2 regions of the Halobacillus sp. K22 genome follow, and region 1 is predicted to be linked to the other one. Evidence: a T-box and tRNA genes for the amino acid it is inferred to sense, from the RefSeq annotation. Region 1 holds a T-box; the other holds one or more tRNA genes.
What was found. A T-box is a leader RNA that pairs with one kind of tRNA and senses whether it is charged. The one in region 1 lies ahead of ACTWPM_RS01495 (valine--tRNA ligase), so its partner is inferred to be a tRNA-Val.
Positions count from the first base shown of each region.

Region 2: it has a tRNA-Val gene. The T-box ahead of ACTWPM_RS01495 (valine--tRNA ligase) is inferred to sense a tRNA for this amino acid. The anticodon was not compared.

Region 1 is NZ_JBQQCN010000001.1:287,736-295,341, forward strand. It holds gene ACTWPM_RS01485 (diguanylate cyclase) at 1-809, opposite strand, end outside; gene ACTWPM_RS01490 (bifunctional folylpolyglutamate synthase/dihydrofolate synthase) at 885-2,171, opposite strand; gene ACTWPM_RS01495 (valine--tRNA ligase) at 2,229-4,871, opposite strand; T-box leader at 4,932-5,166, opposite strand; gene ACTWPM_RS01500 (hypothetical protein) at 5,268-5,456, shown strand; gene spoVID (stage VI sporulation protein D) at 5,453-6,478, opposite strand; gene hemL (glutamate-1-semialdehyde 2,1-aminomutase) at 6,611-7,606, opposite strand, start outside.
Region 2 is NZ_JBQQCN010000018.1:62,118-69,723, reverse strand. It holds gene ACTWPM_RS13600 (GNAT family N-acetyltransferase) at 1-238, opposite strand, end outside; gene ACTWPM_RS13595 (2'-5' RNA ligase family protein) at 244-759, opposite strand; gene ACTWPM_RS13590 (alpha/beta hydrolase) at 797-1,522, opposite strand; tRNA gene ACTWPM_RS13585 (tRNA-Val) at 1,765-1,837, shown strand; gene ACTWPM_RS13580 (TIGR04104 family putative zinc finger protein) at 1,973-2,272, opposite strand; gene ACTWPM_RS13575 (hypothetical protein) at 2,730-3,044, opposite strand; gene ACTWPM_RS13570 (methyltransferase family protein) at 3,465-4,130, opposite strand; gene ACTWPM_RS13565 (hypothetical protein) at 4,381-4,788, opposite strand; gene ACTWPM_RS13560 (ABC transporter permease subunit) at 4,926-5,876, opposite strand; gene ACTWPM_RS13555 (hypothetical protein) at 5,892-6,602, opposite strand; gene ACTWPM_RS13550 (ABC transporter ATP-binding protein) at 6,604-7,452, opposite strand; gene ACTWPM_RS13545 (TetR/AcrR family transcriptional regulator) at 7,592-7,606, shown strand, end outside.

The sequences.
Region 1 (7,606 bases):
ATGTGATCCAGAGGCAGCAGATCGCTGAGGCGTTCTACAAATAAGTCAAGAACTTCTTTAACACCAAGTTTTCCCGTAAGTTCATGCCCTATTTTACTAGTTTTCTTTAAATATGAATTAATTTCATTGCTGTTATGAAAAAGCATTAGCATTCCTGAGATAAATATAAAAGGAATACCTACAAAAAACACTGCACTTACTCCAAATTCGAGGAAAACAATATAAAGCACAAAACCAACGGGCAGCACAATACCTGCGGTGGCTATGTCCCATACAAAACCGCTGTCCCACCAAACGATTTTCTGCTTATATATTATTTTTGCAATAATTTTAAGTGAAACTTGGTTGAGGAGAATTTGCGATAACGCGTATGTAATAATGGGGACTGCATCTGTTATAGAGGAAACGGCTTCTCCCGCATGTTCTCCGCCGAGGGCATAATACACTTGTGCCGAAAGGACTGATATAGCGAGAAACATTAAGAAGTTAATCGGTATTCGATGAGAGTTGGTACGGTCAACGCGAACCTTTAAAATTAAAAAGAGCAGGGATACTTGGGAAATTATTATCTCAACAAATAACCCATACTGCAAAAAAGCCGCAAATGCAATTCCATGAGTAAAGAAAACCGGGTTATCTCCAATCCGCAGAGGAAAGAGGGCTACGATGGAGGCAAGTATGACAAAAGCACCAATTTCCAACGTATTTACATGGAGAGGCGGATCCGTCCAACGATACAGCAAATAGATGCTAGAAGGCCATAGACAAATCCAAAGCACCCATATCTTGAATCTTTTGTCCCTTTCCATCCACCCACCTCATCCCTGACCATACATTTATAAAATAGGAAAAATTAAGTAACTAAAATGTTACCATATCAAATGTTAATATTCAAAATATTTCCTTATTTCTGATATAAAATACAGTGATCCTGTTATGAGTAGAACGTCTCCAGTCTTCATATTAGACTTGGCCTGGCTGATTGCCTGAACGTAATCTGAGACAGGTATAGTAGTCGGTATAGGAGAGAGCCGGGTTAGCTCACTTGCAGTCATGGATCTTGGGAAATCAAAGGAAGTCATATAGGCAACATTGCTTATCTCTTTTAGAATTTCAAGCATTTTCTCAACTGGTTTATCTTCTAAAGCAGAATAAATAAGATGTACGCGATCCCCTCTGAAATGACGGTTCATTGTGTCCACCAAAGCCCGTGTTCCTTCTTCATTATGGGCGCCATCAATGATGGTTACAGGGTTTGTACGAATAGTTTCAAAACGAGCCGGCCAATGGGTTTGAAGCAGACCTTTATCGTATTTAGAGCGATTTATCGGATACCCCATCTCTTTTAGATGCTCCATCGTCTGAAGGGCTAGACTTGCATTATCAATTTGGTGCAGGCCTTTCATAGGACTAAGCAGCTCACTGGACTGATATGTTGAATTCACAAATATAAAAGATTCCCCTCCAGATAAACTCTTTTTATGTTCCACATGAAAATCCTCCCCCAAAATCGATACAGGAGCGTTATTAAGAGAAGCTTGCTCTTTCAAAACATTTAAGACTGACTCTTCTTTTGCGCCAGTAATTAGTGGTACATTGGTTTTGATTATACCGGCTTTTTCGTAAGCGATCTGCTCAAGTGTATCCCCCAGAACATTTATGTGATCAAGACCGATATTTGTAATTACGGATAAAAGCGGCTGAAGGATATTGGTAGAATCGTAACGCCCACCAAGACCGGTTTCAAACAATACAAATTCCAAATTTTTCTGGGAAAAATAAAGCATAGCCATTGCCGTAATAATTTCAAATTCTGTCGGTTCTCCGAGAGAGGTAGCTTTCAGCTTTTCTGCCAGAGGTTTAATATCTTCTACTAAATCAGCGAGCTCACCATCTGGGATAGCTTCTCCATTGAGACTGATCCGTTCATTGAATCTGATAATATAGGGTGAAGTGAACGTTCCTACTTCGAACCCTTGCGCTTGAAGCAAATTACTTAAATACGTAACTGTTGAACCTTTTCCATTTGTGCCGGCCACATGAATAGCTTTCAGCTTCCTCTCCGGGTGATCCAGTTGATCCATCATCCACTCCATCCGCTTTAATCCAGGTTTGACTTTAAATTTCTCTCTAGAATGAATCCATTGGATGGCTTCCTGATAATTTGACATGTCCGTCCCTCTTTTCAAAAAGAGGAGAGTACTCATAAGAATACCCTCCAGCTTCAATTATGCTTTTAATTCCTCGATTCGCGCTTCGACTTTAGCACGCTTATCTAAATAATCGTTCTCTTTTTCTCGTTCTTCTTCTACAACATGTTCTGGAGCTTTTTTTACAAACCCTTCATTAGCCAGTTTCTTCTGAACACGACTAACTTCCTGGTCCCATTTTTTCCATTCTTTCTCCAGTCGTTTGATTTCATCTTCAATATTGATTAAGCCTGCTAACGGAAGGTATAGTTCCGCTCCTGTAATAACAGAGGACATAGCCTTTTCAGGAGCCTGAAGGTCAGTCGCAATAGTCAATTCGCTTGGATTACAGAACTTATCCAGATAGTCACGGTTCTTTTCAAGTTCACTTACTACATCCTCGTCCTTCGCCTGAATCATTAACTGAATTTCTTTAGACATCGGAGTATCTACTTCTGCTCGAATGTTACGAACTGAACGGATAATGGAAACGAGACGATCCATTTCTTGAACGGCTTGCTCATTATGAAATTCATCTCGTGTTTCTGGCCACGAGGCCTGCGTGATGGAGTCCCCCTGATGAGGCAGGTGCTGCCAGATTTCTTCAGTGATGAATGGCATAAACGGGTGCAGCATTCGCATGATCTGATCAAGTGTGTAGGCTAAAATTGATCTTGTGGTATGAATTCTTGCCGAGTCTTCCCCGTATAAAGGAAGCTTGGCCATTTCAATATACCAATCGCAAAAATCATCCCAAATGAAGTTGTACAGCTGCCTACCGGCTTCACCAAATTCATATTTATCAATATTTTGTGTAACTTGATGAATCGTTTGGTTTAAACGAGTCAGAATCCACTGATCGGCTACAGACTTTTCACCAGATAAATCAATATCCTCGTACTTTAAATCGCCCATATTCATCAATGCAAATCTGGAAGCATTCCAAATTTTATTAGCGAAATTCCATGTTGATTCTACTTTCTCCCAGTGGAAGCGCAAGTCCTGCCCAGGTGATGATCCGGTCGATAAGAAATATCGAAGCGAGTCTGCCCCATACTTATCAATTACATCCATAGGATCTACACCATTCCCAAGTGACTTACTCATTTTACGTCCATCTGCATCACGAACAAGCCCGTGGATGAGAACATCTTCAAAAGGACGGCGGCCTGTAAATTCAATGGATTGGAAAATCATACGGCTAACCCAGAAGCCGATAATATCATAGCCGGTAACCAATACATTAGTCGGGAAGTAGCGGTTATAATCTTCGCTTTTTTCATCCGGCCACCCCATAGTGGAGAATGGCCAAAGAGCAGAGGAGAACCACGTATCAAGAACATCTTCATCCTGTATCCAGTTCTCCGGATCTTTCGGTTCTTCTTTCCCTACATAAACCTCACCTGACTCTTTGTGGTACCAGGCAGGAATTCTGTGACCCCACCAAAGCTGCCGCGAAATACACCAGTCACGAGTGTTCTCCATCCAGTGTAAATAAGGTTTTTCAAAACGATCGGGAACAAATTGAACTTTGTCCCCCCCTTTTTGTAAATCTATGGAGGCTTCAGCCAGCGGTTTCATATCCACAAACCATTGAGTAGAGAGATACGGTTCCACAACAGCGCCACTACGTTCAGAATGACCGACAGAGTGAAGATGTTCTTCAATTTCAAAAAGAACTCCTTCTGCCTGAAGATCTTTGACGATCTGCTTACGGCAATCAAATCGATCCATACCCTGGTATTTTCCTGCATTTTCATTCATACTGCCATCTTCATTCATAATGAGGACACGCTCTAAATTGTGGCGATTTCCAATTTCAAAGTCATTTGGATCATGGGCCGGGGTAATTTTAACAGCACCTGAACCAAATTCCATATCTACATAATCATCTGCCACAATTTCAATTTCTCTTCCCACGATCGGAAGAATAGCCTTTTTACCTATCAAGTTCTGGTAGCGTTCATCCTCTGGGTGCACAGCAATAGCCGTGTCCCCCAACATCGTTTCCGGCCGGGTCGTTGCGATCTCGATTCCGCCTTCTTCATCTTTCAGAGGATAGCGCATATGGTAAAAGGCTCCCTGTACATCTTCGTACTCCACTTCAATATCTGAAAGAGCCGTACGAGTAGCAGGATCCCAGTTGATAATATATTCGCCTCGATAAATTAAACCTTTATCATAAAGCTTAACAAACACTTCTTTTACCGCTTCGGATAGACCCTCGTCAAGGGTGAATCGTTCGCGTGAATAATCGAGACCTAGACCAAGCTTTTCCCATTGAGTGCGAATAAATTGGGCATATTCTTTCTTCCATTCCCATGACTTCTCTAGGAATTTCTCTCTGCCCAATTCATGGCGGGAAGTTCCGGCTTCTTTAAGTTTAGCCTCTACTTTCGCCTGTGTTGCAATACCTGCATGATCCATTCCAGGCAACCAGAGGACATCATAGCCCTGCATGCGCTTTACACGGCTTAATATATCTTGCAGAGTAGTATCCCAAGCATGTCCTAAATGTAATTTACCTGTAACGTTCGGCGGGGGAATTACAATGGTATAAGGTTCTTTATTCTTATCTCCTGACGCTTCGAAAAACTTACCGTCCACCCAGTATTGATAGCGATCCTTTTCAACGGCTGCTGGATCATACTTAGTGGGCATTGAAAGATCTGTTTGATTCATAATGGATCTTCCTCCTTTTATTATCTGTTTTTATAAAATAAAAAAAATCTCTTCCATCCTAAAAAGGACGAAAGAGATCTAATTCCGTGGTACCACCTTAATTTACAGAAATTACATGAAGCCCATATCTGTACACTCGAAAAAATAACGGCTTCTAACCGGCTTCTTCTACTCTTCGTTCAAAGAAGCTGCTCCAAGGGTGACTTTCCATCAACACAGATCCTGGAAAACTCTCACCACACGTTTTCCTCTCTGAAGGCTATGTCCATGTACTCTTCCCTGTCACGGCATTTCACGTATAATACTTCTATTACATATTGTATATAGAAATCATTGTTTTAGTCAACTGTTTGTGAAAAAAACGCGAATATGCAAATGAAAGGAGGTTGATGGACGTTGAGCCGCTTATATCGTTATCGTCTCCCACCGTGGTGCCGTACCTGTTTATTTGTATTCGAGAAGGCATTACTGCCTATTCTGGTTTTTCAATGTATCCGGACAATCTTTTTCCCTACAACATTTGACGTTTTCTTATTAGGGATAATTGTCGGAGTTTTTCTTGCTTTTCGTTATAAATGGATTTAATTCGGGATATAAACAATTTGGCCGGGGGAAACCTCGTCTCTGTGATCATTTGCTTTCTCTAACTGGTGAATGGAAACCTCGTATTTTTCAGCGATAGAAGCAAGCGTCTCATCTTCCTGAGCGATATACATTTTCATTTGAGAGTAAGTCTCTTCACGGTTAGGAAACAAATGCTTGAATATTTGTTTAATTCCATCAAGTCCGCCGGGAGCTTCCTCCTTTTTCTCCGAGTCTTTAACTGAGGATTCCGTATAAGATGAAGAAGCGCTCACATTTTCTTCCACGATATTTTCATGCCATACACTAGTACTGTCAGATGAAACATCAAGCGTTTCTTCTTTTTTATCATGACCAAAGAACTCTGCAAAATTCTGCGATTTTTTATGAGGCCATCTTCCTTCTTCTTCTGGCTGTGGCTCTTGTTCTAGTTCTACATCCTGGATTGCCTGATCATTCCGATTCGTCAGCTGAACCACAGGGGCTTCCCTTTCAGGGACAACAGGTTTTTCTTGTTCCTTGCGTTCTTCCTTATAATCAATCGGACCAAGCGTTGCCGACTCATCAAACGTATCCGAATTAGCTCCGGCATTTGCTGTTTGCTCGACTCCATTAATATTCAATTGAGCATGCAGTCTTAGCTGGTTATTCGCAGGAAGTTCATAATCAAAGCTTTCTATATCAATGAGAACATCTTCGAGGCTTGAAATTCGTTCGACCGGGACCGTGATTTCTACCGGGAATGAATGGGAAAAGTAACAGACCCCTTCCTCTCCTGATTCCACATGATCCATTGTCCGTACTGACTGCAGCGGAACAGCCTCTTCGTATTTATGATCAGATTGGTGGGGTACATATTCTCCCGCCAGGTCAACCGTTCCTTTTAAACGGACTTCATCTCCATTTTCCTCAATGACGATTTCAGGCTCAAGTGAAATACCAATTAGTTCTCTAACTCCCTGTCCTTCCTTAAACCATATCGCTTCGTCTAGATAAAATGAAAATACATTTTGTTTATTCTGCAATGGATTTGCCCCTCCCAATATATAATAAGCACAAGCCTCTATTACCACCTTATGCGGTAACTGAGTTTATATACATGGAGGGTTTAGAAAAAGGCATGGCCCGAGACGGCCATGCCTTGTATAATTCCATATTTATAGAGAAGCAAATACTTTTTCTGCTGCCCTTATTGTTTTTTCTATATCTTGCTCTGTATGCTTCGTTGATAGAAAGAGACCCTCGAATTGGGAAGGAGGAAGATAGATCCCTTCTTCAATCATCCCTTGATAATATCTTGTAAACATTTCTAGATCAGAAGCATTTGCGGTTGCGAAATCTACTACAGGATCATCCGTAAAGAAGAACCCAACCATAGATCCTGCCCGGTTAACCGTCAGTGGAATGTTATTTGCTTTTGCCGCTTTCTCATATCCTTCTATCAACCGGTCCACTTTTTGATTGATTCCTTTATAAGTTTCTTCAGTCATGGATGAAACCGTTTCGTAACCTGCCGTCATGGCTAATGGATTCCCAGATAGAGTACCTGCTTGATAAATGTCCCCTACAGGAGCTACTCGTTCCATAATACTACGTTTTCCTCCATATGCTCCTACAGGTAAGCCGCCACCAATTACTTTCCCAAGACAGGTCATATCCGGTGTAACACCAAAGTGACCTTGTGCGCTATGATAGCCGACACGGAATCCAGTCATTACTTCATCAAAGATCAGTACAGTGCCATTATCCTCCGTTAACTCGCGAAGTTCCTGCAGGAAACCATCCTTAGGAGGCACAACCCCCATATTCCCTGATACAGGCTCAATAATTACCGCAGCCAAGTCATCTCCATACTGCTCAAAAACATAGCGTACACTTTCTGAGTCATTATATGGAACCGTAATCGTATTTTGAGCAATGGATGCTGGAACACCAGGGGAATCAGGCAGTCCCAAAGTGGCAACACCAGAACCAGCCTTAATGAGAAGAGAATCACCATGGCCATGATAATTACCTTCGAATTTTAGAATTTTGTCACGACCTGTGTATCCACGGGCAACACGCAGGGCGCTCATCGTTGCCTCAGTACCTGAGTTCACCATTCTCAGCATCTCAATGGAAGGTACACGTTCAATAACTAACTCAGCTAGATG
Region 2 (7,606 bases), on a different contig from region 1:
TACCTCGAAAAGGACGCTTTACACAGATGCGTTCAAGCTTTCCGTAGTCGCCGACGAATCGCAGGCGGGCGGCAGCTACAGGTTCATCCTGTTCATAACCGACCAGGTGAACGGCAGTATCATCGTGTTCATCGATCTCTAAATCCTCTGGCACGTTTTGTTCGTCAACAAAGACGGCGCGTCGTACATGAAACGCGTCGTCTTTCTCTTGTGGACTTGCAACTTGTTTGATCTCCAATTCGTTTATCCCTCCCCGAGACGGAAGGTTTCGTACACACTCCAGGCACCGTTCTCCAGCTGATAAAGAAGCTGGAAGCGGCCGATGTTGTCCTGAATATCAAATTTGTTCATGCTTAAGCTTCCGTATACATCGAAAAACTCATCATCCGAAAGCTTCTGAGCAATCGTAATGTGAGGAACGAATTTAAAATCTTTCTTCTCAGGAAGGCTGCCTGTATGAAGCTTATCATTCAGATCGAAAATCTCCTCCGAAGGCTCCACTTTCAAGTAAATGGTATTCGTTACCGGAGAAAACGAACTCACTTTGTAGATCCCGTAGGAAAAAGGCTCCGTGTTTTTCGCAATTTGTTTTAATTCTGGAATGATTTTCTCCTCAATCTCATTTTCTTCCGCATCGAATGGTTCTTTCAGGGTAATATGCGGCGGAATCAAAGCATAGTGCGGGTCATAGCGTTTACGATAAGAATTCGCGACATCTTGTACTTTTTTTGATGGAAATACTGCAATACCGTATCTCATGGAAAATACCCCTCCTGATTCTAAATTCACTTCTTTTTTAGACTTCAAAAATATTTAACAAAGCGCGTTTGAAATCCTTCTGCCACGTCCCCCACGTGTGATCGCCTTCAAGCTCGTGGAACGTGTAACTGCAAGGACGTCCAGTTAAGTAATTGTTCAAGTCACGGTTCGGCTGCAGGAAGTTCTTCCTTGCACCTTCCGTCGTCTCCACATCATACTCCTGATCACCAATGGTGTGGTAAATGGTTAATGAAGAAAGATCCTTCGCAGACTTGATGACTTCAAACACGTGTTCATCCACATAAGGGCTCTGCATAATCACATTGCCAAATACATTCGGAAACTTCACCGCTGTCATGAATGAAACTGTTCCAGCAAGCGAATCTCCGACAAGCGTCCTACCACTGCCCATATGATAACCAGGCAGCTCTTCATCAAGGAACGGAACCACTTCACGGATAAGGAAATTCACATATGCCGATTGTTTCTTTCCGTCCGGATGATACTTATCCTGACGATCATACTTGTCTCGATAATGAATACCAATGAAAATGGTATTCTCAATCTTTCCTTCACCGTGCAGTTCATCACTCAGTGTGGCCGCACGCCCAAGCTGGAAATAATCATTACCATCTTGCATAATACAGAAATGGTACTTATACAAGGGGGAGAAATTTTCTGGGGTGTACACTTTTAGTGTCATTTCTTCATCTAGATAGCTGCTATTAATTGTATATTCAGTCATGGATCCTTTTCTACCCATGCCGACCACCTCCTAACATGCAAATAAGCTCCTATAGGAATTCCCGCTGCCTTCTGTACATAAACGTACCATAACTATTTTATCATATAATGATGTAAAAAGTGGAGAAGACGAAGAAAGCGCTTGATAAATGGGATATTTAGAGGATATTTACATGAGCTTCATAAATAATTAAAATTCTGTTGACACGGATTCGGTTACGTTGTATATTATTAGTTGTCAGACGACATCTTATTACATACGATTCCGTAGCTCAGCTGGGAGAGCGCCACCTTGACAGGGTGGAGGTCGTTGGTTCGAGCCCAATCGGAATCATCCATACAAAGTGCGAAGGCGTTATGATCCGTATCCAGAGCGGGTTGTAGCGTCTTTTTCTGTTTTATAACTTTTCACATACAATAGAAAGACCCGTTCAATACTAAAGCGGTTTTACAAATAAACGAACACAAACTACCAAAGAGGTTCTTCCTCCATAGATAACTCAAGTGTAAAAGGGAACATGGCTATAACAATTAACTGTGGAACGAGGAAAATACCGAGGGACAGCGAGACTGACAAATCCAGGATTATAAGCAGAGGTAATAGTAATAGAGGGCTCATGCTATATAGAGAAGTTTTCTTCATACTAGCTTGAGTCTGGTATTGTTTTTCACCGCAGAATTCACATGCCACACCTCTTTGAAATTTGAAACCCATTTTCATGCAAGTGGTCCATGACCATTCGTTCCTACAATTACTACATTTAGGCATATGTAAAACTCCTTTAAAACTATAGTATTAGTGTATATACGGTTAACTGAAAAGAAGGTTTCACTATGTATTGTCTGGACGATTAACTTTATGGCTACCAGCTGCATCCTTTGAAATTGGTTGGTTACCAGTAGCAATAAGTGCGAAGAGATTAGGATCCATATCCAGAGCAGGGATAGGGTTTTTTTGTTATAGACGATTTGCAAAATCCTTAGGACTACACGGAGATTAGCATATAAAATAAACCATCTATAAAAAAACTTTTTGAAAATAGTATTTATGATTTGGATGGTGAAATTGAGAATGTTAGACTTAATTTATCTTTGAACCTTTCACAATGCATTGGGCATGCCCGCTGCGAAAGATTATTCAAAGGTGTGGCCTCACCTTCAATTAAAGGGTGGGGTTTTTTCTTTTAAAACTTAGATAAAGTAAGTATTATTAAGAAAGGCACTGGTCATTTAGAGCCAGTGCCTTTTTCTGTTATGTTATAGGTATCTCTATGTCTCTTTCTTACAACATAATTCATTGAGCCCAGGTCCTTTTTTCTCATTCTTCCACTTATTCTTAGATTGTTTGTCTTATGCCGAAAAAACTCTCGTGCTCCGTTGTAGGTGGTGTACCAGCGTTTACCGATTAGTTTAAAACCTCCATATTCTTTATCGGAGAGCTTTATTGGGCGGAAACACGTACCAAACACCTCATCTTCCCATTCAACGATCCCTAATGTTTCACGGTCATCCGTCCACATGTTACATAATTTTTTCAACATTACTCCCCCCGAAACTAACTTATTTCACCAAAAACCAGTCTTTAATGTGACACCTTTTTGATTTCGATAGTTAAATTGATGTACCAATGTACCACTCCTTGCTTTGTTAGTATTAACTACCTATACTTCCATAATTTTCGACAAATTTCCACAATTGAAAAATATCTTTAAACAGAAAAAAAAGAAAAAAACTCTTAACCTTTAAAATAGTGCATTATGTCAGATGAGACTGAGTGTACTGAGTTATGAAGGATTAAGTATAGAACATGCGACATACGCTTTAGGCGAGGTTGGTTTGTGATAGATAAAAGGGAGCAGCATTAGCTGCTCCCTTTTATCTATGAGTGTGTACTTTTACATATTTCTTATTAACCCTTCCTACTTCTGACCCTGTAAGGTTTAACACTTTTTTCTTGTATATTAATAGATGAATGGAATGAATCTTTTAGTCGAATTTTCGTACTCTTTGAATGCTTTCCCGTACTTTTTTCTTAAATACTCATCATGCTTTGGGATATTTATGAACACGAAAAAAACGAATAAAATAACAGGTATGATAATCGACCAAGCATTTCTCGTCATCAGCGCAAATCCTGTTACCCATACAAAATCCCCGAAATAATTTATATGAATAGAGTATTTAAATAGGCCTCCTGTATATAAAGCGCCTTTATTATCAACGTTTTTCTTCCATTGGTTTCTCAATAACTCTGAGACCGTATTAATGGCTGAACCAGAAATAAAAAGAAAAGTAGCAATAAAGTCAATATAATCAAGTGGTTTTTCAACTACGCCTCCCAGCATCGAAAAACCAATATAATAAAGAGCGAAAGCAAACGGGATGTTAACTGCTTCTCCCCATGTAATTCCACGTTTCAATAAATAAAATATCATAAAGTTCATTCTGAGAAAGATGACAAGACTAAATGCAAATAAGAAAATCCTGCGATAATAATCACCGATCGGCCATCCGAAAATAGAGTTTCCACCTAGAAAAAGGAACCAAAACGAAAATCCAAGAAAGACACATTGCATGACAAAAATAAAGATTCTTTGAGCCCATGATTTATTTTTACTTCCATACATAATACCCTTCCCTTTCAGCGGAGATTTCTATTATTAGTCTAAAAACATAAGGGCTCATTTTTTCCTTAAGTTCCTTTTCTTGAACTAAGATTGAAGTTATAAAAAACTGCAGAGCATTGTATGATAAAAGAAAACTAAAACAGTTAAAAGTCTCCCTTAAGATTACCGAACTTAAGGGAGGCTTTGTTTTATTCCTTACTTATTAGTCTGCCGTCACAGAACACTTAAAAAGTGCTACAACCCTAGAATCCTATTGTACTTTGTCTCTTTTAGCAAAATAATAGATAATCGCAACTAACTCAAGCGTTATAAAAAATCCATGTAAAGGGATTGTTTTCGGAAGATCATATACAGCAAAGAAATCTACAAACATAAAGTTAGCAATTAAAGGAGCTACATGAGCTAAAAGACCAATTACATCCCATTTCCAGGGGTTTTTATCATAGGAACCGATGACTAACGTAAGGCCTATCACAAACATTAATCCATATGCTTGAAATAACCCCACATCAAGAAATGGTTCCTCATATAGAAATCCTCCTGGTCCTTTTCCTGTGTAAAGGCCGTACGTTGTAGAAATAATCATAAATACAGTAAGGAATATTAAAAAAATACCATGAAAGCGTAGCACACCTCGATTAAATTTTAATGCACTCATTGTACTCCACTCCTCATCTATATATTTACTACATGAAGTTTTAAATCTAACCGTTTTCAGGCACCATAAGGACAAGGATCTTGATATTCTAAATTCTCTTGAAGGACGTTCAATTGGAATGCTAATAACACCTTTATTTATGCTTGTTCTTTTTGATATCCGTAAACGGTTTTATGCCAGGTAAAGTGTAGAATGAGCAGACTGCATGTGATGAATGCGGCTAGCAGCCACGTATATAGGGAGACAGGCTCATTCAAATAAAATCCTTCCACCAGCTTTAACAGCCAATAAAACGGATCGAACAAAGCTATGGTGTGCATTACCCCGCCCACAAATATGCCGAGTGCAGGAAGTGCAATAAACAATAGGAATGTCACCGGCTTAATGATTGCAAGCGCTTGTGATTCGTTTTTCGCATAATAGGCCATAAACATACCCGTGATGAGAGACAAGGTGACTCCCAGGGCCAGCACCCATACGCTTTCCCAAAGAGTTAAAGGGGCACCCAAAATCCAGGCGCACAAGATAAAATCGGAAATAACAATTACTGCGCTTATAATGAGCTTACCTGCCAGCATGAAAAACCGAGGTACAGGTTCTGTACGTTGCAAGTCAATTGTTTTATTTTCTTGTTCTTCGATAAGCTTAAATAAAAGAATCATTCCTCCTGCTGAAAAGACACCATAAAGAGTAAAAGCAAAAATGGTCGAGAATAAACGTTCACGTTCTATAGGAGAGACGATGTCCGTTTCTCCCTCAAGGATGGAACGGGCTTTTTGTACTTCTTCCTCAGTTTCCCTGCCATCTGTCATAAGTTCTCCATCTGGAAGGACGCCAATAGCTGTATCTACATCACTCACTCTTTGCTTCATATCTTCCATTGAGGCAACGGAAGTGACTTGCACACCCTCCGCATTTATATTCTCCAGGTTTTCCTGTTCAAGTACGACGAACTTAGGCAGGGTTGAATAAGATTCAGAAATACCTGTTGTACCTAAAGAGATCAAGATGGGAAAAGCAAATACAAGCAAGATAAACAAGTGCCGGATTGAAAGTGCTGTTTCTCTTTTAAGATTTGTGAAAAACATAATCTATTTCCCCCCTTATAATCGGAACCCTTTTTTATAGGTAACCTGGTAAAATAACGCGATAAAGAATACATAAACAATGATGGCGAAAAGGCTAAGTGCTAAAAGGGAAACCTTCGCGTAGTCACCGCGGACCGGATATAATAAGTTGTAAAACCCCTTAATTATATAGTTAAACGGATTGCCTGGGATCTCAGGAATATTCCACGCAGGTAAAATAAGACGCATTAACGTGGCAAACAACAGTCCTGTCACTACACTCCCTGCAACCATGACGGTATTTTGTTTCTTCACAAGCATCGTAAAGAAAACACCGGCACTGATCATTAAAATAGTGGTGAGCAACGTAAAAATAGTGAATTTAAGAACGACTATAGGTTCACCCAAACGCGTAGCCATAATCCCAATGCTTAACACGATCATAATTAACAGCAAGAGAAGATGCTTCCCCGTAAAGTATTGGACGATCGTGTGGCTTGTACGCATCACGTGTATCATTCCTGTCTCCATATCTTCGGCAATCTGCATGGCAGCGAGCCAGAAGATAATATCGACCATAATGGACAAAATGAGAATGGCAATCTTCCCGCCCCAGGCCTCCATCCAGCTAGCTTCATTGAATATGAGCACCAATACATTGTAAGTGATTATGATAAAGCCGATATACCCAAACAGAACAGCTGTCAGATTGTTTCTCCATAGTTTAAGAAATTCAAATTGAAGCATGTTATTCGCCTCCTTTTAGCCCTCGACCTACCACTTTAATGAAGATTTCCTCTAGTGTAGCTTCCTGAGAGTGAATGCTGCTCCAGTCATCCTCTTCAAGCAAATTTATTAATGCTTTTACGTCTGTTTCCCGGTTAAACACTCTTTCTTTTCCATCCTTTTTGACGATTACATTCTTTTTCCCGTAGCGGTTTTTATAGGATGGGGGTGTATCCGTTTCGATGATTTTTCCATTATTGAAAAAAGCGATACGATCACAAAGCTCTTCTGCTTCGTGCATATCGTGAGTCGTCAAAAACATCGTGGTTCCTCGTTTATTCATTTCTTTTAAAATACCGCGAATATGAGAAGCAATCTCAGGGTCCATGCCTGAGGTAGGTTCATCCAGGAATAGCAGCTTCGGCTCTGTCACCATCGCTCTTGCCAACACCAGACGTGTTTTCATTCCTTTAGAATATTCAGCTACTTTTTTGTCCTTCGCGCTGTAGATATCCACTGTCTTCATGATTTTTCCGATATCTTCTTTTGTATAACCGTAAAGTTTGGCGTGGTAATACAAATTTTCAAACCCCGTTAAGGTTGGATACACGACGTCACCTTCAAAAGAAATCCCGATTCTTTTATAAAACTCGTAATCAATGCTGGCTACGTCCCTGCCCATTAAAAATACTGTGTTCCGTTTTGGTACGAGGAGTCTGGTCAATAATTTGATCGTAGTTGATTTACCAGCACCACTTGGACCAAGAAAACCGAAGATTTCTCCTTCTTTCACGTCAAAATTCAGCTGATCCACTGCATTCGACTTACCATCGTAAGAAAACGAGAGATTATTCACTTCTATGGCATTCATAGCTTTCACCCGCTTTTTGTAATTTTTGAAACGAAAGCATTAAAATGTTTCATTTCTTGACTATATGATATACTACTAGTAAATGTTATGCAACGTCTGTTTTCATTTGTTTCAAAACTGTAGGAGGAGAGAAAGAAATATGGACGGATTTCAA